DNA from 3 places in the Thermocaproicibacter melissae genome. Region 3 is predicted to be linked to each of the others. Evidence: a T-box and tRNA genes for the amino acid it is inferred to sense, from the RefSeq annotation. Region 3 holds a T-box; the other regions hold tRNA genes.

Region 1 (7,312 bases), 480 kb from region 3:
TTGGGCTGATGAAGAAGTCAGCAGAATTGCTTGTGCATTTTTACTTGTGCTGTCCGTACTGATGCTGCTTGTCCCTTGTGTCCGGTGTATTTCTTTAACCGTCACACTCACGAGGCTAGATACTGTACTGGATGTTTGACTTGTTGATGATATTGCGCTTGTTGGTTGCCTCAACGTGAAAATAATAGCCATCACAGATAAAAGAAAAACAGCAACGATTACCGCTGCTGTCTTTTTATGAGCGATTATCTGATTCTTAACACCAAGCATAATCAACCCTGCTTTCTTGTGCGTTACGCTTGTAGCATTCCAAGACGGCAGATTCAATTTTTCTGCTCGTATTAGGATTCGTTGGCGCAACGATGTACTGCCCGACCTTGTTCTGCGCATACATGATGCACATACGGTTCTTTGCCTGGATGATTTTAATATCGTCAATGTTAATTTCGTTGTCGAGCGTAATACTTGCAATAGCTCGCAGGCGGTTTTGATTGACTAGTCTCAGTCTTACGCAAGTAACTTCCATAACAATTTCTCCTTACCAGTTTTGAATCGTCTGCATCGTGAATTTGTCATCGCGCAGATAGTTAATAAAAGCGCTTCGCCAGTATGCGGAAATATTTCGGACTCCGGCCATGCTTTGACCTTTCATGTGGTCAAGAAAACCTCGGATATCGTCCGAGGTCACATTGGATATGTATGACTTGAAATAAGATCGACTTTGTAAAGTGCCGTTGATTTTGCTTTGTGGTTTAGTAAGCAGTTCGACCATACAATCAATCAGTGCCTTAACACAATCCAGATCATCTGGATAGTTTTCGTCAAAGTAATCATAATCTATCTGCTCCATAAGTGACTTGCGTATTTCGTCTGTCTGTCCGTCAGTCATGTCAGCAGAGGGAGATTTTCCATAAGACTGATTGATAGACTGATTATTATTAATATTTTTATTATTTATATCAGTCTTATTAGTCTTATTATTATTTATACACCTACGTTTAGCATAGGGTGCTTCGAGCATAGGGTGCTCTGAGCATACGGTGCTCTGAGCATACGGTGCTTTTTGTAGGGTATGGTCAGGTGAAGTTTGTTCACTGCCTTCCTCACCATAGGGTACATTTTGTAGGGTATGGTCAGTATTGGCTTCTGGCGTGGGGTCTTCAGGCTCTGGAGGAGTCTTTACCGATTTGTTTTCTTCATGTTTATGGTTCATATTCACGATTGATGGAGTTGTAGTATCTGGAGTATCAAGAAGTTCATACTCGTACTCAAACCGACCACGATTGCTCCCAGGGATGCGGTATTGTTTCAGATAGCCACAATCCTTCAATTCGTTCCAGGCACTGTCGAATGCTCTAGTACCTTCAATGGATGATTTTTGCAGGAAACTTTTATAGAGATCATAGTTTGGGATGTTGATATAGCTCTGGATTAGTGCGTATAGACCTTTCGCGCGGAGACTGAGGCGAGGGTCTTGAAGGGCCGTATTTGATACGGCAGCAAAGTTTGTTTTATGGCGGAATCTTCCGTGTTGTATTTCACTCATTTTCTTTTCCTCACTTTTCTGTTCATCAGATAAAAGAATAGCAACAGTCATTGCCTGTTGCTGTCCGATTCACATATATTTTGATTTTGGTTCCGTCTTTGCATTGAACAATATCGAGCAAGGGGTGGTTGTCATTTTCACCATATTCATCCATATTTACACAACATTCGTACCATTTGCGAAGTTTTTGTAGAGTAATCTCTATCTCCATTTATTTCCCACTCCCTTGTTAGATTAGTTCAGTCCTTTTTGGCCTAAACTGTTATTTTGTATAATTTGGTACCGCTTTGGTGTTTTGCTATTGTCAACTCCCAAAATCGAGCATTATCACAAATTATCATCATTTTCGTAACAAACATTCGTGCTCTCAAAACCACAATATATTGTGATAAAGCCGAGAAAATGCAATCTCTGCATTTCTCGGCTTTTCTCAGTTTTTCGCTTAATGGCATTTTGTTGGGTCTGGCCCATCAGGGAACATATCTTCATATTCAGCGAGACGCTGTATTAGCTCTTCTCTGGTGTTGGGACTCCAATAGCTACCATCGCTCTTAACGAGCGTCATTCGATGATAAGTATCAGTGCTTTTTTTTACTTCTTCATCCGAAGTTTTCTGTGTAAGCGTTGTAAGCGTTTCTGAATTTTTCTCATGTGCTTTCTTTTTGAAAAATTCGTCAAGAACATTTGTATACCAGCCGTGTTCTTTTTCTAGATGGATAAGGCCCTCTGCCTGCTTCACGGAAATTTTGAGTTTCGGATGTCTAATCATATATTCAGCTAACCGCCGTTGGTCTTCCGGGTCTTCGGTATTTGTGAGTGCCACACCGGCCATAACGGGTATACGTCCTTCGTCCACATAGGAGAGAAGTTTTTTGTCAAGGTCATTGAGCTTTATATAGCGATACACGGTCTTAACCGTTTCGCCGTAAGCATCAGCAATTGCGGCAGTGCTTTTCCTTTCACCTTTAGCTTCATAGGCTGCCTTTTGCATTGCATAGGCGGCCGCCAGCTCGGACGGCAACAATTCATGGCGCTGATACAGATTTGTATCTGTAAGAATAAGGTCTGCTTCTGCGTCACTGCATTCCAGCACGATACATTTTACTTTTATTCCGAGCCTTTGACAGGCTCGTTTACGGTTTCGTCCGGCAAGAATGATATACTTGCCATCTTTTTTCCGGACAATACACGGCTGCATCTGTCCGTTTTTGAGAATGCTATCTGCCAGCTCGGACAATTTGTCCGAGTTGTAAGCACGAAACGGCTGATTTTTGATCTCTTCCAACTCTGAAGGGGAAATCTCTACAATTGTCTTTCCATTCTGAGGCATAGCAGCCGAACCGAATAGTGTACCCGAAAAAGCCTGTTCAAGTGTAGGTATTGTTTGTGTTTTCATTTTGCCTCACCTGCAATCCTCATAGCAGCTGCAAGATACGCCTGACCAACGCGGCTATTTTTCCTTCCAACTAAACTGCCGCATAGAGGAGATTCGTCGTTGGTGCTATTCCTAGCCTCTTGCAGCATTGGAATTGGTTCCGGAAACACAAGTTCACCGTAACTTTCAATCAATGCTTCACGAACTTCTTTGCTCATAGTTGTGCGAGAATTATACATGGTAATCAACATTCCCGCTAAGAAAGGACGGATATCATTTGTTTGCTTAATCGCCATGTACCGCTGAAGCATCAGAGGTATTCCGTCATATGCGAATTTCTCGGCCTGTACCGGAATCAGCAGCTTGTCGCTGCATTGTAGGGCATTGGACACCAGGAGATTATCAACGGCAGTTGGGCAGTCAAAAATGATATAATCGTAAGCACCGAAAAATTCTTGATGAAAGATTCTCCGGAGGACAGTATTGCTTTCGCCATCGGCTCCGAGAATGGCGTAAATCCCGCCGAGCATCTTATTTGCGGGTATGTAGTCCAGATTCTCTCTTTCACTGTGCCGGACAAATTGCTGATATTCAGCAGTTTTGATTTTGCTTACCTCTTGATATATCAGTTCACTGATGGCGGGTTTCCCGTCTTCCTGCCATCCAAGCCAACGGGACAGATGACCTTGTTGATCAAGATCTACAAGTAAGACATGATATCCAAGTTTGGTGAATCCCGCACCAATATTCAAAACTGTGGTTGTTTTTCCGACTCCGCCTTTTTCCAGTGAAACTGCAATAATATTACTCATTTTTTTCATCCTCCTCATAAGACACATCAACATATTTTCGAACGAATTTGCTATTGCTGTTCTTGTAATCTTTTGTCTCATTTAGGAGGGTGAAATGTTTTTTGAATTTTGCCAAAAATCCTTCGATTTCGGAAGGTAAACCAGTTATCCTAAGTTTAAGCATTTTTCTCGGACTTCCTTTCTAAATGTTGGATTTACAATGCGGACTTTTGATAGTCACAAGGATTGATGCCTTTTTTGTCATTGTATTTCCTCCCTTCAAGTCGGACATTTTGTCCGAGTTATTGCATATAAAAAAGAACCGAATTAATGATTCGGTTCTCAAATGCTACATGAATTGAATAGGTCTATGAATTAATAGGGGATGACCCCCTGCCTTACAAGCAGGGGGTCATAGGTTCGAGTCCTATTGTTCCCACCACCTGGCTCGGTAGTTCAGCTGGTTAGAACGCTAGCCTGTCACGCTAGAGGTCGTCGGTTCGATCCCGATCCGAGTCGCCATAATATGCCTCTGTAGCTCAGTTGGTAGAGCAGGGGACTGAAAATCCCCGTGTCGGTGGTTCGATTCCGCCCGGAGGCACCACCGCTTGCGAACGTAGCTCATCTGGTAGAGCGCCACCTTGCCAAGGTGGAGGTAGCGGGTTCGAGCCCCGTCGTTCGCTCCAACTTGTCTGGCGTCATAGCCAAGTGGTAAGGCAAGGGTCTGCAAAACCCTGATCCCCAGTCCGAATCTGGGTGACGCCTCCAAAAGAGATAACAAAAAAGGCCCAGTAAGGGCCTTTTTTGTTTCAGTAAGTAAGAACGTAATATGTGATTAAATGCTTACTTATGATAACAGAATGTGGTCCTAGCACCTTCTGTGTATCACGCCAATAAATTTGATATACATTTATCGGATATTGCTTGCAAAAAGGCAAGTCCTATCTTACATGATAGGACTTGCCTTTACAATTCATAAGCAAGACATTTGTTAACGGCTTTCAAACTACTTAACCTGCTTTGTGTATTCTTCTTTTTCGTTAGTCTCAGAAAGCTCTTTTACAATTTTGTAAATCTTATATGGCGTTACAAACATTCCAACCACCCCAGCTAAACAAAGCTTAAGCACTGCGTAGATGATCCAGCCAAACCAAGAAAGGCACAGAAACATAGTTGGAGTGATTTTGTCTAAAATGCTCCAGCCCCAAGGGATTCCGGCAAACATGTAACCTGTTAGCAATTTCATTCCCGCATTTTGTACGGGACATAAACAAAATCCTCCGACAAAAGCAGTTGCCATAATAATAAGGTTCTTGTGCAATTGTTCTTTATCCGCTTTAATCCTCTTGAGATTGCATTCCGGACATATAGGTATCGAAAACTTACTTGCGCATTCTTTACACAATCCCTTTCCACAATCGACACACTGATTATCCACTCTCTCAATCAGAGTAATATTAACTCTAATTATAATTCAGAAATTGTCAAATGACCACATAATTTAGTTGATTTTGTATTATTTTTTTCTAACTTTTGTCAACAAAAAACATATCTCACAGATAGAAGAAGATGATGATATTACGGTGCCTATCCAGTCTGCACCATAATGATACATGTCCCGAGGGAGGACATCAGTTCCTGTGCCGATGTCTAGGACTTTCTGCCCGGGGAAACACAAAGACATATACCCCAAAATCCCGTGTCGACGGTTCGATTCCGCCCGGAGGCACCACCACATGCGAACGTGAATATAATTAAATCTTTACTTGTCATAGGAGAATTGTTTTGAATTTCTCAAAGGTCAACGACCTTGCCATACTTGTTCGCCCTGCCCTTTGTAATTTCATTTCTTAGTGACGAGAAACGCGGGCTTTATCTAGCAAAACAACCACCGGCTTGGCCGGTGGTTGTTTTATATGCGGTATGTTATTTTTTATTGGTCACGTCTTTTTTGCTTGTAACGGCAATTGCATAGTCGGTGCCGGCAATCACGGCAGCAGCCTTAAATGCTGTAATCTTTTTGTCGTTCCGAACGAATGTAACAAGCACTTTTTCTTTTCCGTCTTTCACGGCCGAAAGAACCAGCCGGTCGCTTTCTTCGATTGTGGCTTTCGTGGATTCGTCCATTCCACAGACTTCGTCGAGCATCCTATATTCCATTAAATTCTCCTCCCGTTCATCAGAGTCGAGAATGAAGGCGCACGATTATTTTCCGAGCTTTTTATATTTTTCTACAATCATGTTGGCGCACTTATAGATATCGCCGCCGCCCAATGTAAGGATTAGGTCACCATCCTTTGCATTTTTGATCACATAATCCGAAATTTCCTCAAAGGTCTTGAACCAAACGCATCCGGGGATTTTTTCTGCAAGATCTTTTGCGTAAATGTTATAGATATTTGTCTCTCGGACGGCGAGAATCTCGGAAAGAACAACGTGGTCCGCAATTTTCAGCGCTTTTACAAAATCATTGAAAAGCAGATAGGTGCGGGAATAGGTGTGCGGTTGAAAAACAGCCCAAACGCTGGAAAAGCCCATTTCTTTCGCTGCGGTAAGGGTTGCCGTAATCTCAGTCGGGTGGTGGGCAAAGTCGTCCGCAACCGTAACGCCGCCGAATTCACCCAGAAGCTCAAATCTGCGGTGGACACCCGTAAAAGCATGAAGGCTCTTTGCAATCTGCTGCGCGTCAATGCCCATCAGGTCTCCAATGGCGAAGGCGGCCAGCGCATTGTAAATGTTGTGCTTCCCCGGAACACTGAGGGATATGTCGGCTGCTTTCTCGCCTTTTTTGAGAACGGTGAACTGTTCCCGTGCACGAAATGTCGGTTGAATATCGGCGGCGCAGTAGTCATTAGAAGGCGCAAATCCATAAGTGACGATACGCGCGTTCGTGATTCCTTCCACTGCTTTTAAGGCATTTGCGTTATCGCCGTTTACAATAATGGTTCCGGTAGTCTGTTTGCAGAACTGATGGAAGGAACGAATGGCGTTCTCAACGGTTCCGAAATAGTCCAAGTGGTCGTTGTCGATATTCAGAATAATGGAAATGGCAGGGTTCAGCTGTAGAAATGTATCAACAAACTCGCAGGCCTCGCAGACGATGGTGTCGGATTTGCCGACCCGACCGTTGCCGCCGATGAGCGGAAGTTTCCCGCCGATAATTGCAGAAGGGTCAAGCCCAGCCTCCAAAAGAACCTGTGTTATCATCGCTGTGGTCGTCGTTTTTCCGTGTGTTCCGGATACGGCGATGGTGTTTGGAAAATGCCGTGTTACCATGCCGAGCATGACGGAACGCTCCACGGTTGGAATCCCTTTTTGGCGGGCCGCTACAAGTTCGGGGTTATCGTCTTTAATTGCAGCGGAAAAGACAACCAATTCGGCGTCTTTAATATTTTCAGCTCTCTGACCCATAGAAACGGGGATACCATAGCTGCGGATTCTTGCGAGGGTATCCGATTCTGCGTTGTCTGAGCCGGAGAGTTCATAACCTTTATGCAAAAGGATTTCGGCAATCGGGCACATGCCGGAACCGCCGATTCCGATAAAATGTATTTTTTTCACTTTTGAAAGGATATCATTGTTTTCCATAAGACGTCTCCT
Region 2 (7,312 bases), 540 kb from region 3:
AAAACGTATCTGGCACAAACACTGGCAAAGATTTTGGATGTTCCGTTTGCTATTGCGGATGCAACAACGTTAACGGAAGCCGGTTATGTGGGCGAAGATGTCGAAAACATATTGCTGCGATTGATTCAGGCAGCAGATTTTGATATCGAGCGAGCAGAACGCGGCATAATCTATATTGATGAAATTGATAAAATTGCACGGAAGTCTGAAAACCCCTCCATTACCCGTGATGTCAGCGGCGAAGGTGTTCAGCAGGCTCTCCTCAAGATTCTTGAGGGCACAATTTCAAATGTTCCTCCGCAGGGCGGTCGCAAACATCCTCAGCAGGAATTTCTGCAAATCAATACAACCAATATTCTTTTTATCTGCGGCGGCGCGTTTGATGGTCTGGAAAAGATTATAGAACGTCGCAGTGCAAAAACGGGCATCGGGTTTGGGGCAGAGGTTCACAGCAAGGAAGAGCTCGATTCCATGTCCTGGATGAAAGATGTTGAACCGCACGACCTCGTAAAGTTCGGCATGATTCCGGAACTCGTTGGCCGTCTTCCGGTGATTGCATCTCTCGATGCTCTCGACGAAGATGCCTTAGTCCGCATCCTTACGGAACCGAAGAACAGTCTCATCAGCCAGTACAAAAAGCTGTTCCAGCTCGATAAGGTTGAACTTGAATTTGAACCGGATGCGTTGAAAGCAATTGCCAAAAAGACAATGGAACGCCATACCGGTGCACGCGGCCTCAGGTCCGTGGTGGAAGGTTTCCTTACCGACTTGATGTACAATGTTCCGTCTGATTACAAGATTGAGAAAGTAACAATAACTGCGGACACTGTCTTAAACGGTGCTAAACCAAAGATTGTCTATAATTCGGATCGGAAACCTGTTAACCTGAAGATTACTACTCCGGGCAAAAGAGGTCGAAAAGAAACAGCTTCTTAATGACAAGCAGGGACTGTTGTAGTGTGGTATCTTGGCCGGCCACTCTGCAGCAGCCTTTTTTCGAGGAGATATTATGAGCAGAAATACTGAGTTGCAGAACACATTTACACTGCCGGCTCTCGCACTGCGTGGGCTTGTCATGTTTCCAGGAATGCTTCTTCAGTTTGATGTCGGCCGCAAGAAGTCGGTCGAAGCACTGGAAAGTGCAATGCAGAGCGATCAACTGATCTTTCTTGTGGCGCAGAAGAATCTTGGAGACAATGATCCGGACGGTAGTCAAATATACAAAACTGGCGTAGTTGCCAAGATTAGGCAGATTATCCGCCGCAGCGATGAAGGCATCCGCCTGTTTGCGGAGGGCCTGTATCGTGCGGAGGTAATTTCCGTTGCAAAGACGGAACCGTATCTGCTCACAGAACTATGCAGAGTAGAAACTGCGCCATATCGCAAAACGACCCGTTCGGAAGCATTGATTCGTTACACGCAGAGCCTCTTTGAAGAGTATATTCAGAATTACAGCCATATTCCGCCGGATATCGTTATCGGCGTCATTCAAAAGAAAGATTGCGGGGAACTTGCCGACTATATTGCGGCAAACCTTTCGCTTGACTATACGGAAAAACAGAAAATCCTTGAGGAACTGAATCCGGTACGCCGCCTGCAAAAACTTTCGATGGTGCTCAAGAAAGAAATCCAGATTCTTGCCCTCGAAGCGAAAATCAGTCAGAGGGCAAAAGAACAAATCGACGAGAACCAGAAGGAATATTTTCTTCGGGAACAGATGCGCGCAATTTCCGAGGAACTCGGGGAAAACGATAGTCCTCAGCAGGATGCCGACGATTTGAAGGCGCGGATCAAAAAGGCAAAGCTGCCTCCACTTCAGGAGGAGAAACTCCTGAAGGAATGTGACCGCCTGATGAAGATGCCGGAAGGTTCCCATGAAGCAAGCGTCATCGAAAGCTATATTGATACCTGCCTTGAACTGCCTTGGAACAAGTCAACGAAGGATCGCATCAATCTGAAAAGAGCAAAACGTATTCTTGACCGTGACCATTACGGCCTTACAAAGGTTAAGGAAAGGATTTTGGAGGTTCTGGCAGTCCGGAAACTTTCACCGGACATCAGCGGTCAGATTATTTGCTTAGTAGGCCCTCCGGGTGTCGGTAAAACCTCCATTGCTCATTCGATTGCCGAAGCACTCGGAAGAAAATATGTCCGTGTTTCCCTCGGCGGCGTTCGGGACGAATCCGATATTGTCGGTCACCGCCGCACTTATATCGGTTCCATGCCGGGCCGAATTATCGCCGCGCTCAAGCAGGCGGGGACGAACAACCCTCTGATTCTGCTTGACGAAATCGATAAGATGGGCAGCAATTTCCGCGGTGATCCGTCGTCGGCACTTCTTGAAGTGCTTGACCCGGATCAGAACAAATCTTTCTATGACCATTATATTGACATGCCCTTCGACCTGAGCAATGTCATGTTCCTGACAACCGCAAATGATGCAAGCGAAATTCCCGAGCCGCTTTACGACAGAATGGATGTCATTACCCTCGGGAGCTATACGCACGAAGAGAAATATCATATTGCTGCCGAACATCTGATTCCGAAGCAACTGAAGAAACACGGAATCACACCCAAAATGCTGAAAATCACGCCTGCGGCAATTCACAAACTGATTGACGCCTACACGCGTGAGGCCGGTGTTCGGAATCTTGAGCGTCAGATTGCAGCAATTTGCCGCAAGTGCGCGAAAGTCTTCGTGGAAGATAAGAACGCAAAAATAACGGTTACCCCCGAAAAGCTTCGGGAGCTGCTTGGCCCTGAGAAATATAAGGACGAAACAGCTAATAAGCACGACATGGTCGGCCTTGTAAACGGCCTCGCATGGACGAGTGTCGGAGGCATGATGCTCCCGATTGAAGTAGCGGTTATGGACGGCACCGGAAAAATTGAACTGACAGGTTCCTTGGGAGACGTCATGAAGGAGTCGGCGAAAACAGCAATCAGCTGTATTCGTACCCGCGCTTCCGCTTTGGGCATCAGCCATGACTTCTACACCAAGTACGACATTCATATCCACGCACCGGAAGGTGCCGTGCCGAAGGATGGCCCGTCTGCGGGTACCGCCATGGCTACGGCGATTACGTCGGCATTGTGCAATATTCCAATCCGGCATGATGTCGCCATGACGGGAGAAATTACGCTCCTTGGTCGTGTCCTGCCGATTGGCGGATTAAAAGAAAAGTCGATGGCAGCTTACCGCAACGGTATCAAGACGGTAATCATACCTGCCGACAACGAACCGGATCTTGAAGAGATTGACTCCGTTGTCAAAGACCACGTCCATTTTGAACCGGTTGAAAGGATTGACCAGGTACTGAAAATTGCGCTCACAAGGGTTCCTACACCAATGTGCAGCGAGAAAGAAGCGGAACCGAGAACGGTGCCAACCGTGCCGAAGGTTCCGGTGCAAACACCGGAGCATAAGCCGACTGAGCAGTCGTCCGTGATTCCGCAGTAACGAGGAGCTCTATGAATTTTCAAAACGCTTTTTTCGAGACAGCGGCCGGAACATCGGCCGGGCTTCCCCAAAGTACCCTGCCGGAAATTGTTTTTTCCGGCAGGTCAAATGTTGGGAAGTCCTCCATGATTAATAAGCTGCTCAATCGCAAAAGCCTTGCACATGTCAGTTCTTCACCCGGAAAAACGTCTACGATAAACTTTTATAATGTAGGTTTCTGCCGTTTTGCCGACTTGCCCGGTTATGGGTATGCAAAAGTAACCCCGGCCGAGAAACAGCGCTGGGCGGAGCTTATTGAAGGCTATTTTGCACAGGAACGCGATTTCCGCTTGGTGGTGCAAATCATCGACATGCGCCGCGACCCGACGGATGACGATATGGCGATGCTTGCCTTTCTGCGCAGCAGGGAGATCCCATTCCTGATTGCAGCATCAAAAAGCGATAAGCTAAATGCAACACAGCGGGCAAAAATGACGTCTGTGTTTCAGAAGATTGCGTCGCAGTGCGGGACCGAGTTCGTACCTTTTTCAGCAATTTCCGGTGAAGGAGTAGAACAAATCCAAAAGAAAATTCTTTCCGTTTGTGAGAAATAAAAGACACCGCAAGCGAGTTCCGCTTGCGGTGTCTTCCTGCGAATGGAAGTATTATAGGAAAAATGCGGAAATTGTTTAAATAGCTAAAACCCATCTCTAACAAAATCAGAAATTATAGGTATTATAGTGCAAAGTAGGGCCACAGTGCCTTTACTTTTTCACTTTTTCATGCTAAAATAGCACAGGCTAGAAAGGAGTGTTGATGATTTGAATTCCAAGATAAAAGAACCTAGCGTTGACTTTTTGTTCGATGCAATTCTGCAGCTGAAGAACAGGGAAGAATGCTACGCTTTCTTTGAAGACCTATGCACAGTCCCCGAAATTAAGGCTATGTCACAAAGACTTTTGGTCGCACATATGCTGAGTAACAAAAAAGTTTACAGTGATATTGTTTCAGAAACCGGTGCATCCACCGCTACCATTAGTCGTGTAAACCGTTCCCTCCATTATGGTTGTGACGGCTATCAACTTGTTTTTGATCGCCTCGCCAAAAAGGAAGAGGAGGAAAAAAAGGGAGAGGAGAAATGAGTTATTCTTCTCTTGCCAAGTACTATGATACCCTCACACGAAATGTAAATTATTCCGCCCGTGCGGATTATTTGATTCAACTGCTGAAGAAAATGAATCATGAACCAGGGCTGACCCTTGACCTTGCATGCGGCACAGGAAGCTTGACCTTGGAATTGGCTGAGCGTGGCTTCGATGTATATGGTCTTGATGCATCCCCGGAAATGCTTTCTGTGGCCCAGCAAAAGGCTGCGAAGGCAGGGCACAATATTTTGTTCATCTGCCAGAAGATGCAGCAGATGGACCTCTACGGCGGCGTTGATACAGCTGTTTGCATGCTGGACAGCGTAAACCACATTACAATGGAAGCAGATCTTCAGGAATCCTTTCGCCGCATGGCAATGTTTCTAAACCCCGGTGGACTATTTGTTTTCGATGCAAACACAGAATATAAGCATCGCAATGTGCTAGCCAATAACGTCTTTATCTATGACATGGAAAACGTTTATTGCGTGTGGCAGAACCGCTGTGAACCGAAAAGCGCCGTTGTAAACGTTTCGTTGGATTTGTTTGAACGCCTCGATGATGGTACGTACCACCGAAGCTGTGAACATTTTCAGGAGCGGGCCTATAGCGAGCAGCAGCTGCGTGCCATGCTGGAAAGAGCAGGGCTTAAAGTAGAGGGTGTGTGGGCAGATCTTTCCTTTGAAGCTCCAAAACCGGAAACGGAACGCTTGATTGTGGCAGCCTCTAAGCCCAGATAAAAAACTGGGAAAAAGTGCGGAAAATCTGATATTTTGGGTTGACAAACGGACTCGATTGTAGTATTATATTAAACGTCGCTGATGCAAAACTCACGACCGACAGTAAGACGGGAGCATAGCTCAGCTGGTTAGAGCACCTGCCTTACAAGCAGGGGGTCATAGGTTCGAGTCCTATTGTTCCCACCACCTGGCTCGGTAGTTCAGCTGGTTAGAACGCTAGCCTGTCACGCTAGAGGTCGTCGGTTCGATCCCGATCCGAGTCGCCATAATATGCCTCTGTAGCTCAGTTGGTAGAGCAGGGGACTGAAAATCCCCGTGTCGGTGGTTCGATTCCGCCCGGAGGCACCACCGCTTGCGAACGTAGCTCATCTGGTAGAGCGCCACCTTGCCAAGGTGGAGGTAGCGGGTTCGAGCCCCGTCGTTCGCTCCAACTTGTCTGGCGTCATAGCCAAGTGGTAAGGCAAGGGTCTGCAAAACCCTGATCCCCAGTCCGAATCTGGGTGACGCCTCCAAAATGATAATGGGAAAAGGCTCTTAGATGGGCCTTTTCCTGCTATCGTAAGTAAGTGTTTAATTGTTGTATTAAATACTTACTTACGATAGCAGAAAGTGTGCTAGGCTTACTGGTATCGTAAGGCGGGTTCAAACAAGCCGCTTCCTGTGGATACGCCGAGAAAGCGCAGCGAATGCCAGCGTCATTCCCAGTGTATTTTTCCACGTATTTCCTATTGCGCGCCGCAGAATGCGAAGCTCCGTAATAGGTATTCCTCTTGTTTTACTTCCTTTTCTATTGTCAAGGTTCGCCAACCCTTTATTGCCGTGCCGTAGCATTCATTCAGTCTTATTCTGATTCTGAAAGTTTTCCCTGTTTCCCAACAGTGAATTGGCTCAGAGTTCCCGGGCATCGAGGTTGTCAATGTCCCGGCTGTTCCAGAGAGACTGAATTCGGTTAAATAAAGGATACACAATGGTGCTGACATTGTGGAAAGGTGAACTAGACGTCCACGATCTTGCTTTTTGTGTGGTAACAAAAAGCAAGAGCCTGAACGCAGCCTGGTAAGCGATACGTTCAAGCTCTTGACAAGTGTATGTTCACTGTGATACCCTAAAGGTACCACAGAAAACCAACCCTGTTAATGACCTATTGGCCTTCTGAACGTATCTTAGCTACGTTTGGATTAGTGTAAGAAGTCGGCGAAACTTCTTGCAGCTAATGGTGTTGTTAATAGGGTTATTTGTTTATCTACTATATTTTACCACATATTGTCTGATTTTGCAATACCTTAGTTGATACTGATATCGTCTATAAATTAAATGACTCGGACAAAATGTCCGAGTCATTTTTGACCTGGAGATTATTGAATATTTAGGCTCTATGTCAATAGTTGGGGTAACCCAAAATGGAAACACGGGATGGAGCGGCACTAAGCTGCTCCATTTTTCGTTGAAACATGGAACATGTGAAGAATGCGATTACGAAAGCGGGTAAAATTATGATAACCGTAGGCATTGCGTTTGAGTACCTTAATCTTGTTGTTAACCCCTTCGGTAAAACCATTGGTGTAAGGGCAATCAAACGAATTTAGAATACCTTTTGACCAGCGCACCATGGTATTTCCACAAGCAACAAATCTTGAAAGGCCACTGTTTTGTGCGGTCATAATCCAATGGGATAGCGCTGTCCGTGCGGACTGACTGTCGGAGGAATCAAGAACTTTGAAAAACTGTTCTTTAAGAGAGTAGGCTGTCAGCAAACGGCTGCTTGCATAAAGCATGATATTAACCTGTTGTTTTTGCTCCGGAGTGAGAAATTCATATCGTTTGTTCAGCAAGGTTCGAGAGCGCTTAAAGTAAATTCTTCGGGTCTTGCTAAACCTTTTCTGTTCTTCCTTGCGAATAGCTTCAAAAGCCCAAAATACCTGACGAATGTAATGATATTTGTCAATGACATAAATGGAATTTTTAAAATATGTCTGAGCAATACTAGC
Region 3 (7,312 bases):
GAATCCAGCGGGGCGTCGTATTCAAAAGGCGCGCCATTTCCCCGTGGTGCGGCGTGAGGATGACCGGTGCTTTGCAGACCTGCAGTTCATCTATATGCTCTGCCAGAAGATTTATTCCATCCGCGTCCACAATGACTGGAACCTGTGACTCCGCAAGCACATGCTTTAATGCGCAGCGCGCCGCATCGCTTTTCCCGAGGCCGCAGCCAATGAGCACGGCACTGGCCCGGCGGATTGCCGCCGAAAGTGCAATTTCGTCTTGGGGTGAAGCCGAGCCGTTCGGATTCGGATGCAAAATGGTAAAGACAGGTTCCGCAAGGCGCGAAGCTACAATGGGATAAATGGAATGCGGCAGCGCAGCTTCGACGATTCCCGCGCCGCAGCGGAGCGCCGCGCTAATGCTCATGGCTGCAGCGCCGGCCATGCCTTCGCTGCCGCAGACGCACAGCAGTCTGCCGTAATCTCCTTTATTGCTTTCCAAAGCGCGGGGCTTTAAAGCATTGCGCAGAATCTGCAGGCCTTCCGACTCCGGCAGCGGAGGAACGTCGTCGTCTTCACGCACCACAACGGCAGAAGCATACCGGTCGGTGTGGGTTAGGCTCACGCTGAACCGCGAATTGCCTGCCAGTTTAAGCGCTCTTCCGGAAAGCTGCAGTACAGGTTTGCCGGTCCGTTCCTCGTGTATAACCTGAACCTCACGCAGCGAAAAGGCCCAAAGGCCGGTTCCAATCGCTTTGGAAAAAGCCTCTTTCGCGCAAAACGCTGCGGCGGCACTTTCAACGGAAAATCCGCGCTTCGCTAGCCAGGCGAGTTCGGCAGTGCCGAACACCCGGCTGCAAAAGCGCGGATTCTGCATGGATTTTCGGATTCTTTCAATTTCTACAAGGTCAGTGCCTACCGAAAACAACGAAAGCCACCTGCCTCGGCATGAACGGTTTGATCGCTTCCAAAACACGCTCTTCGGGGTCAAACACCACAAGAACGTTGCCGTATTTCGATGTATGCGCGCAGAAATACCAGCTGTTTTCACCGGAATCTGTCTGTGCGGTATAGTATGGCGTATATCCGCTCTTGTTCTTTACAATTTCCGGCCGGAATTTTCCCATGTCTTCAATGTCATGCGCATCAACGGAAACGACACGCTTGCGGCTGCGGCGGTTAATGATTTTGTCGATGGTGATATCTCCGTTGGTTACGCTGTATTCAAACTCAACATTGCGGGCGGAAATCAGGTAATAAGCACCGAAAATGACACCGACAATGACAAGAAAGCTGATTGCAGGAATCAGGAATGATGCAAATATGAGAGCAAGGCCGCCAATAATAATGGCAGCAATAATGAGATAATCTTTCGTACTGAATTTTTTCTTGACAATTTGTTCCACAAAGATATCCATTTTCGTCCTCCGAAATTTTATTCATAATTCGCAACACTTTTGTAACTTTATTTATTGTAGCATGATAAAATAAGTTTTACAATTATGTTTTTACAGTTTCCGGAACACATCCTCTCCGATTTCTGCGCTTGCATTTTCTCCCACACCGTGCTATATTACTATAATACTAGGAAATATTCTCAAACGCTGTGAAAAAGGAAGTAACCGTTTTTCCCCGCCTTCAAAAGAGAAGCATGTCACCGGCTGAAAGCATGCTGTTGGCTGAAATTCGGCGAAGTTCCCTTTGGAGCGGCACGGCTGAACCTTTCAAAGCAGTAGGCCGTGACGGGTGGCTTCGTTAAATAGCCGCAAGAGTAAATTTTAGGGTGGTACCGCGAAGTGAAGCCTTCGTCCCTTTGGGGATGAAGGCTTTTTGTTATTCCACCTTATTTGAAAGAGAGGAACCGAGTTTATGAAAGAGCAGTTGGAAACAATCCGTAAAAAAGCGGAACAGGATCTGCTCCGTGCGGCCGATAAAAAAGCGCTTGAAGATCTTCGCATCCGCTACCTCGGCAAAAAAGGCGAGCTGACAGCCATCTTAAAACAGATGGGCAGCCTGTCTGCGGAAGAGCGCCCTGTCATCGGCCAGCTTGCAAACCAGATTCGCGCACACATCGAAGAAGAACTGACGGCGCGCGCCGCGGAAATCCGCGAAGCCGAAACCGAACGCCGTCTGAAAAAGGAAAAAATTGACGTTACCCTTCCCGGTAAGCGCCGCGAGCTGGGGCACAAACACCCGCTGAACATCGAGCTGGACGAAATCAAAGAAATCTTCATCGGTCTTGGGTTCGACATTGTAAGCGGGCCGGAAGTGGAATACGACTACTACAACTTTGAGGCTTTGAACCTGCCGAAAGACCATCCCGCGCGCGACACGCAGGACACGTTTTATATTACCGACAATATTCTGCTGCGCACACAAACCTCACCGGTTCAGGTGCGCACCATGGAGAAGCAGAAACCGCCGATTCGCATTATCTCGCCCGGACGCGTTTACCGCTCCGATGCGGTAGACGCCACGCACTCCCCTCTGTTCCACCAGATTGAAGGACTCGTGGTCGACAAGGGCATCACATTTGCCAACCTGAAAGGCACGCTCGAAGTCATCATTAAGCGCCTGTACGGAGAAGATTCCGTTGTTCGTTTCCGCCCGCACCACTTCCCGTTCACGGAACCTTCCGCCGAAGTTGACATTCAGTGCTTCAACTGCCACGGCGAGGGCTGCCGTCTCTGCAAAGGGGAAGGCTGGATTGAACTTCTCGGATGTGGAATGGTTCACCCGAAGGTTCTCTCCAATTGCAACATCGACCCCGAAGTTTACAGCGGCTTTGCGTTCGGCATGGGACTGGAACGCCTTGTCATGCGCAAATACAACATTGACGACATGCGTCTGTTTTTTGAGAACGACGTCAGATTTCTGAAACAGTTTTGAGGAGGCGCGGATATTATGAATCTTTCCATGAAATGGCTGAAAGAATTTGTTCCGCTTGACGATATGCCGATCCGCACGTTTACGGAAGCAATCACCATGAGCGGGTCTAAGGTGGAAGGCTGGGAAAAGGAAGGCGAAGAGATTTCAAACGTAGTCGTTGGCAAAATTGTCTCTTTGGAACGCCACCCAAACTCTGACCACCTCTGGATTACCAAAACGGACGTCGGTTGCGGCGAGCCGCTTCAGATTATTACCGGTGCGCAAAACCTCAAGGTAGGCGACATTGTTCCGGTGGCCCTGCATAATTCCACGCTCCCCGGCGGAAAAAAGATTAAGAAGGGAAAACTCCGCGGCCTTGAGAGCAACGGGATGCTCTGCTCCCTCGGCGAGCTTGGCCTGACTAAGCACGATTTTCCCTATGCCATCGAGGACGGAATCTTTGTTCTGCAAGAAGACTGCTACCTTGGTCAGCCGATTTGCGAAGCGCTCGGCTTAAATGACACAAAGATTGAGTTTGAAATTACAAGTAACCGCCCTGACTGCTTCTCGGTCATCGGTCTTGCCCGCGAAGTTGCAGCGACGTTCCACAAGCCTTTGAATTTACACACACCGGTGGTAAAAGGCGGCCACGGTTCCTGCGCGGACCTTTTGAAGGTTCGTGTGGAAGCCCCCGACCTCTGCCCGATGTACTCCGCCCGCGTTGTAAAGAACGTGCGCGTGAAACCTTCTCCACGCTGGATGCGCGAACGCCTGCGCGCAATGGGAGTACGCCCCATTAACAACATCGTTGACATCACGAACTATGTGATGTTGGAATACGGTCAGCCCATGCACTCCTTCGACTATTCGCTGCTCGCCGGCCATGAGATTCATGTGCGCCGCGCCAAAGATGGTGAGTGCATCCGGACACTCGACGGAACCGACCACAATCTGACCAGCAACAACCTTGTCATCGCCGACGCCGAAAAACCGGTGGCTGTTGCCGGCGTTATGGGCGGTGAAAACAGTGAAATCACTGACAGCACGACGACGATTGTGTTTGAATCCGCCTGCTTCAACGGTCCGTCCGTGCGCCGCACGGCCCGCAGCCTCGGCATGAGGACGGATGCCTCCGCGCTCTATGAAAAGGGCCTTGACCCAAACAACTGTCTGCCCGCGCTTGACCGCGCCTGTGAATTGGTGGAGCTGCTGGACGCAGGCGATGTGACGGACGGCGTTGTAACCGATGTTCACTACACCCCCGAGCATCGCAGAATTCCGTTCGATGCAGACTGGATTAACCGTTTCCTCGACACGCATCTTTCCGCGGATGAGATGAAGGAAATTCTCGAAAAACTCGAATGTACCTTTGACGGCAATGACATCATTGTGCCGACCTTCCGTCCGGACCTCGTACACAAGGCGGATATTGCCGAGGAAATTGCACGTTTCTACGGCTATGACAAGATTCCCGCAACGCTCCTGAGCGGCGGTGCGCAGGGCAAATATACCCCGCGCCAGAAATTCGACAAAGCCTTAGGGGAAGCGATGATTTCGCTCGGTGCAAGCGAAATCATGACGTACTCGTTCATCAGCCCGAAATACTACGACAAAATTTGCCTGCCAGCCGACTCGCCGCTTCGCAAATCCATTACCATTCGCAACCCGCTCGGTGAGGACACTTCCATCATGCGCACCACTGCCCTTCCGTCCATGTTGGAATCCCTTGCGAGAAACTACAACAACCGCAACGAATCCGCTTGCCTGTATGAACTTGCAACCGTTTATCTTCCCACGGAAGAAGATAAGTTGCCGGAAGAACTGCCGAAGCTCATCTGCGCCATGTACGGCGATGGCTACGACTTCTTCACCGCAAAGGGAATGGTGGAAGACCTGTTTGACCGCTTCGGCATCACCGACTGGGACATTGAAGCAACCTCAGAGGACCCGAGCTACCACCCGGGACGCTGCGCAAAGCTGAGCGTCGCAGGCGAAGACCTCGGCATCATCGGCGAACTGCACCCGAAGGTGATGGAAAACTACGGCATGGACTGCCGCGCCATCAGCTTCACGCTTGACGTCAACACCCTGTACCGCCACGCACAGCTCGTGAAAACGTATGTTCCGCTGCCGAAATTCCCGGCGGTATCGCGTGACTTTGCACTGCTTTGCGATGACGAAACACCGGTGAGAACACTTGAGCAAGCAATCCGCGCGGGTGCCGGCAACCTTCTGGAGAAAGTCAAGCTGTTCGACGTTTACAAAGGGGAACAGATTGAAAGCGGCAAGAAAAGCGTTGCCTTCAGCGTTACGCTTCGCTCCAGCGACAGCACCCTCACCGAGGAACGCGTTTCCGGTGCAGTAAAGAAAATCATCCAGGAACTCGAGAAGGTCGGAGCCTCGCTACGCCTCTGATTTCGCCGCATCACCCGTTATCACATCGGCAAAATTCTCTTGCATTTGACCCATGTATGTTGTATGATAATGGAATACGGGGGGTGTTTCCATGCTGGATAAGACGATGACTTTTTCTCTCGGCCATGACCATGAAGATGACATCCGCAAGATTCTTATATCGGTCTATGATGCGCTGAAAGAAAAGGGATATAACCCGATTAATCAGATCGTAGGATACATTTTGTCCGAGGATCCCACCTATATTACGACCCACAACAATGCTCGCAGTCTTATCTGCAGGATAGACCGCGACGAACTGCTGCAGGTATTGTTGAAATCATATCTCGGTGAATAAAGCGGCTGATGGCCGCTCCGTTCCCGATACGGCAGGAAGGATGAAACGAATGGCTGAAAAATCCGCAAAGGAACCGCAGTTCCCCACTTACAAAGGGAAGCCGCTTGTGCGCTGCGGCGATGTGCTGTATTATGGAAGCATGGCCGACCGTTATGTGGTTCGGCTTGAAGTGAAAAGTAAGAAAAAGGTTAAGGACATGGATGTGGCCGACAAAGTCTCCGTTCAGCTGATGCTGACCGACCAGACGAACCGAAGCCGCAAGCAAATTGTAAAAACGAGTGAGAAAAGCGGTCTTTATCTTGCCATGGACCTCGCAGAAGTTTGGCTGCGGAGAGCCCTCGCCGAAACCTGACCGAAACAGCACGGACTCGGAGCGCAAAAACGCGCACCGAGTCCGTTACTATTTTACAGGAGGAGTATCATGCTGAAAATCGGATGTCATCTCTCCGCATCAAAGGGTTACCTCGCCATGGGAAAGCAGGCCGCGGAAATCGGAGCGAACACGTTCCAGTTTTTCACGCGCAATCCGCGCGGCGGCGCTGTGAAAGCCTTTGACCCGGAAGATATTGCGGCGTATCGGACTTTTGCGGAAGAACACGGGTTCTTCCCCATCCTTGCGCACGCGCCCTACACGCTGAACGCCTGCGCGGCAAAAGAAAACCTGCGCACGTTTGCCCATGAAACCATGGCGGACGATCTGAACCGTCTCTCTTATATTCCGGGAAGCATGTATAATTTTCATCCCGGAAGCCACGTTCAGCAGGGTGCTGAGGTCGGAATTCAGTACATCTGCGAAATGCTCAACGAAATTTTGAAGCCGGACCAGCCGACAACCGTTCTGCTAGAGACCATGGCCGGCAAGGGCAGCGAAGTCGGGCGTTCGTTTGAAGAAATCCGCGCAATCCTTGACGGAGTGGAACAGCAGCAGGTTATGGGCGTATGCCTCGACACCTGCCATGTCTTCGACGCGGGTTACGACATTGTGAACCGGTTGGACGACGTTCTTGAGGAATTTGACCGTGTCATCGGCCTCAACCGGCTGAAGGCAATTCATCTGAACGACAGCATGAACCCGTTCGGCAGTCACAAAGACCGCCATCAGAAAATCGGACAAGGTACCATCGGCCTTGAGGCCATGGAAAGAATTATAAACCATCCCATTCTGCGGGACCTTCCGTTCTACTTAGAAACGCCGAACGACGTTTCCGGATATGCGAAGGAAATCGCACTTCTGAAGGGACTGTACCATGAAGAGGTATGACGGGAGCCGATTCTGCAGGTGGCACTCTCCGATTGGAACGCTTGTGATTGTGGAAGACGGCGAAGGGATTACGAAACTTTCCCTCGCAGAAAACGCTCCGGCCGATTCGCGTGAAGAAATGACGCCGCTTCTTTGGGAAGCGGTGCAGCAGCTATCGGAGTACTTTGTGGGAAAGCGAAAAGAATTCTCACTGCCGCTGTCCCTGCACGGGACTCCGTTTCAGCTTGCTGACTGGGAAGCGCTGCGCACCATTCCCTACGGGGAAACGCGAAGCTACCGGCAGATTGCCGAGCAAATCGGAAAGCCCAAAGCCTGCCGCGCGGTCGGAATGGCAAACCACAAAAACCCGATTGCAATCATGATTCCGTGCCACCGCGTCATTGCGGCGGACAGGAGCTTAGGCGGCTACGGCTATGGGCCTAAGGTGAAGCGTTTTCTGCTGGAACTGGAAA

Evidence for each region. The T-box of region 3 lies ahead of pheS (phenylalanine--tRNA ligase subunit alpha). A T-box ahead of a tRNA ligase gene usually reads a tRNA of that ligase, here a tRNA-Phe.
Region 1: it has a tRNA-Phe gene. The T-box ahead of pheS (phenylalanine--tRNA ligase subunit alpha) is inferred to sense a tRNA for this amino acid. The anticodon was not compared.
Region 2: it has a tRNA-Phe gene. The T-box ahead of pheS (phenylalanine--tRNA ligase subunit alpha) is inferred to sense a tRNA for this amino acid. The anticodon was not compared.

The regions. Positions count from the first base shown of each region.
Region 1 is NZ_CP101827.1:624,265-631,576, forward strand. It holds gene NOG13_RS03190 (Ig-like domain-containing protein) at 1-270, opposite strand, end outside; gene NOG13_RS03195 (septation protein SpoVG family protein) at 257-526, opposite strand; gene NOG13_RS03200 (DUF6017 domain-containing protein) at 539-1,597, opposite strand; gene NOG13_RS03205 (ParB/RepB/Spo0J family partition protein) at 1,989-2,942, opposite strand; gene NOG13_RS03210 (ParA family protein) at 2,939-3,733, opposite strand; gene NOG13_RS03215 (DUF3970 family protein) at 3,726-3,896, opposite strand; tRNA gene NOG13_RS03220 (tRNA-Asp) at 4,158-4,234, shown strand; tRNA gene NOG13_RS03225 (tRNA-Phe) at 4,241-4,316, shown strand; tRNA gene NOG13_RS03230 (tRNA-Gly) at 4,323-4,398, shown strand; tRNA gene NOG13_RS03235 (tRNA-Cys) at 4,407-4,480, shown strand; gene NOG13_RS03240 (hypothetical protein) at 4,719-5,033, opposite strand; partial or broken gene NOG13_RS09530 (class I SAM-dependent methyltransferase) at 5,286-5,390, opposite strand; gene NOG13_RS03250 (hypothetical protein) at 5,639-5,872, opposite strand; gene murC (UDP-N-acetylmuramate--L-alanine ligase) at 5,918-7,300, opposite strand.
Region 2 is NZ_CP101827.1:564,319-571,630, forward strand. It holds gene clpX (ATP-dependent Clp protease ATP-binding subunit ClpX) at 1-936, shown strand, start outside; gene lon (endopeptidase La) at 1,010-3,460, shown strand; gene yihA (ribosome biogenesis GTP-binding protein YihA/YsxC) at 3,472-4,053, shown strand; gene NOG13_RS02865 (YerC/YecD family TrpR-related protein) at 4,261-4,581, shown strand; gene NOG13_RS02870 (class I SAM-dependent DNA methyltransferase) at 4,578-5,324, shown strand; tRNA gene NOG13_RS02875 (tRNA-Val) at 5,434-5,510, shown strand; tRNA gene NOG13_RS02880 (tRNA-Asp) at 5,514-5,590, shown strand; tRNA gene NOG13_RS02885 (tRNA-Phe) at 5,597-5,672, shown strand; tRNA gene NOG13_RS02890 (tRNA-Gly) at 5,679-5,754, shown strand; tRNA gene NOG13_RS02895 (tRNA-Cys) at 5,763-5,836, shown strand; gene NOG13_RS02900 (ISL3 family transposase) at 6,749-7,312, opposite strand, start outside.
Region 3 is NZ_CP101827.1:1,103,955-1,111,266, forward strand. It holds gene NOG13_RS05455 (NAD(P)H-hydrate dehydratase) at 1-907, opposite strand, end outside; gene NOG13_RS05460 (DUF6106 family protein) at 888-1,397, opposite strand; T-box leader at 1,577-1,795, shown strand; gene pheS (phenylalanine--tRNA ligase subunit alpha) at 1,849-2,868, shown strand; gene pheT (phenylalanine--tRNA ligase subunit beta) at 2,884-5,262, shown strand; gene NOG13_RS05475 (IreB family regulatory phosphoprotein) at 5,354-5,599, shown strand; gene NOG13_RS05480 (hypothetical protein) at 5,649-5,951, shown strand; gene NOG13_RS05485 (deoxyribonuclease IV) at 6,021-6,860, shown strand; gene NOG13_RS05490 (methylated-DNA--[protein]-cysteine S-methyltransferase) at 6,847-7,312, shown strand, end outside.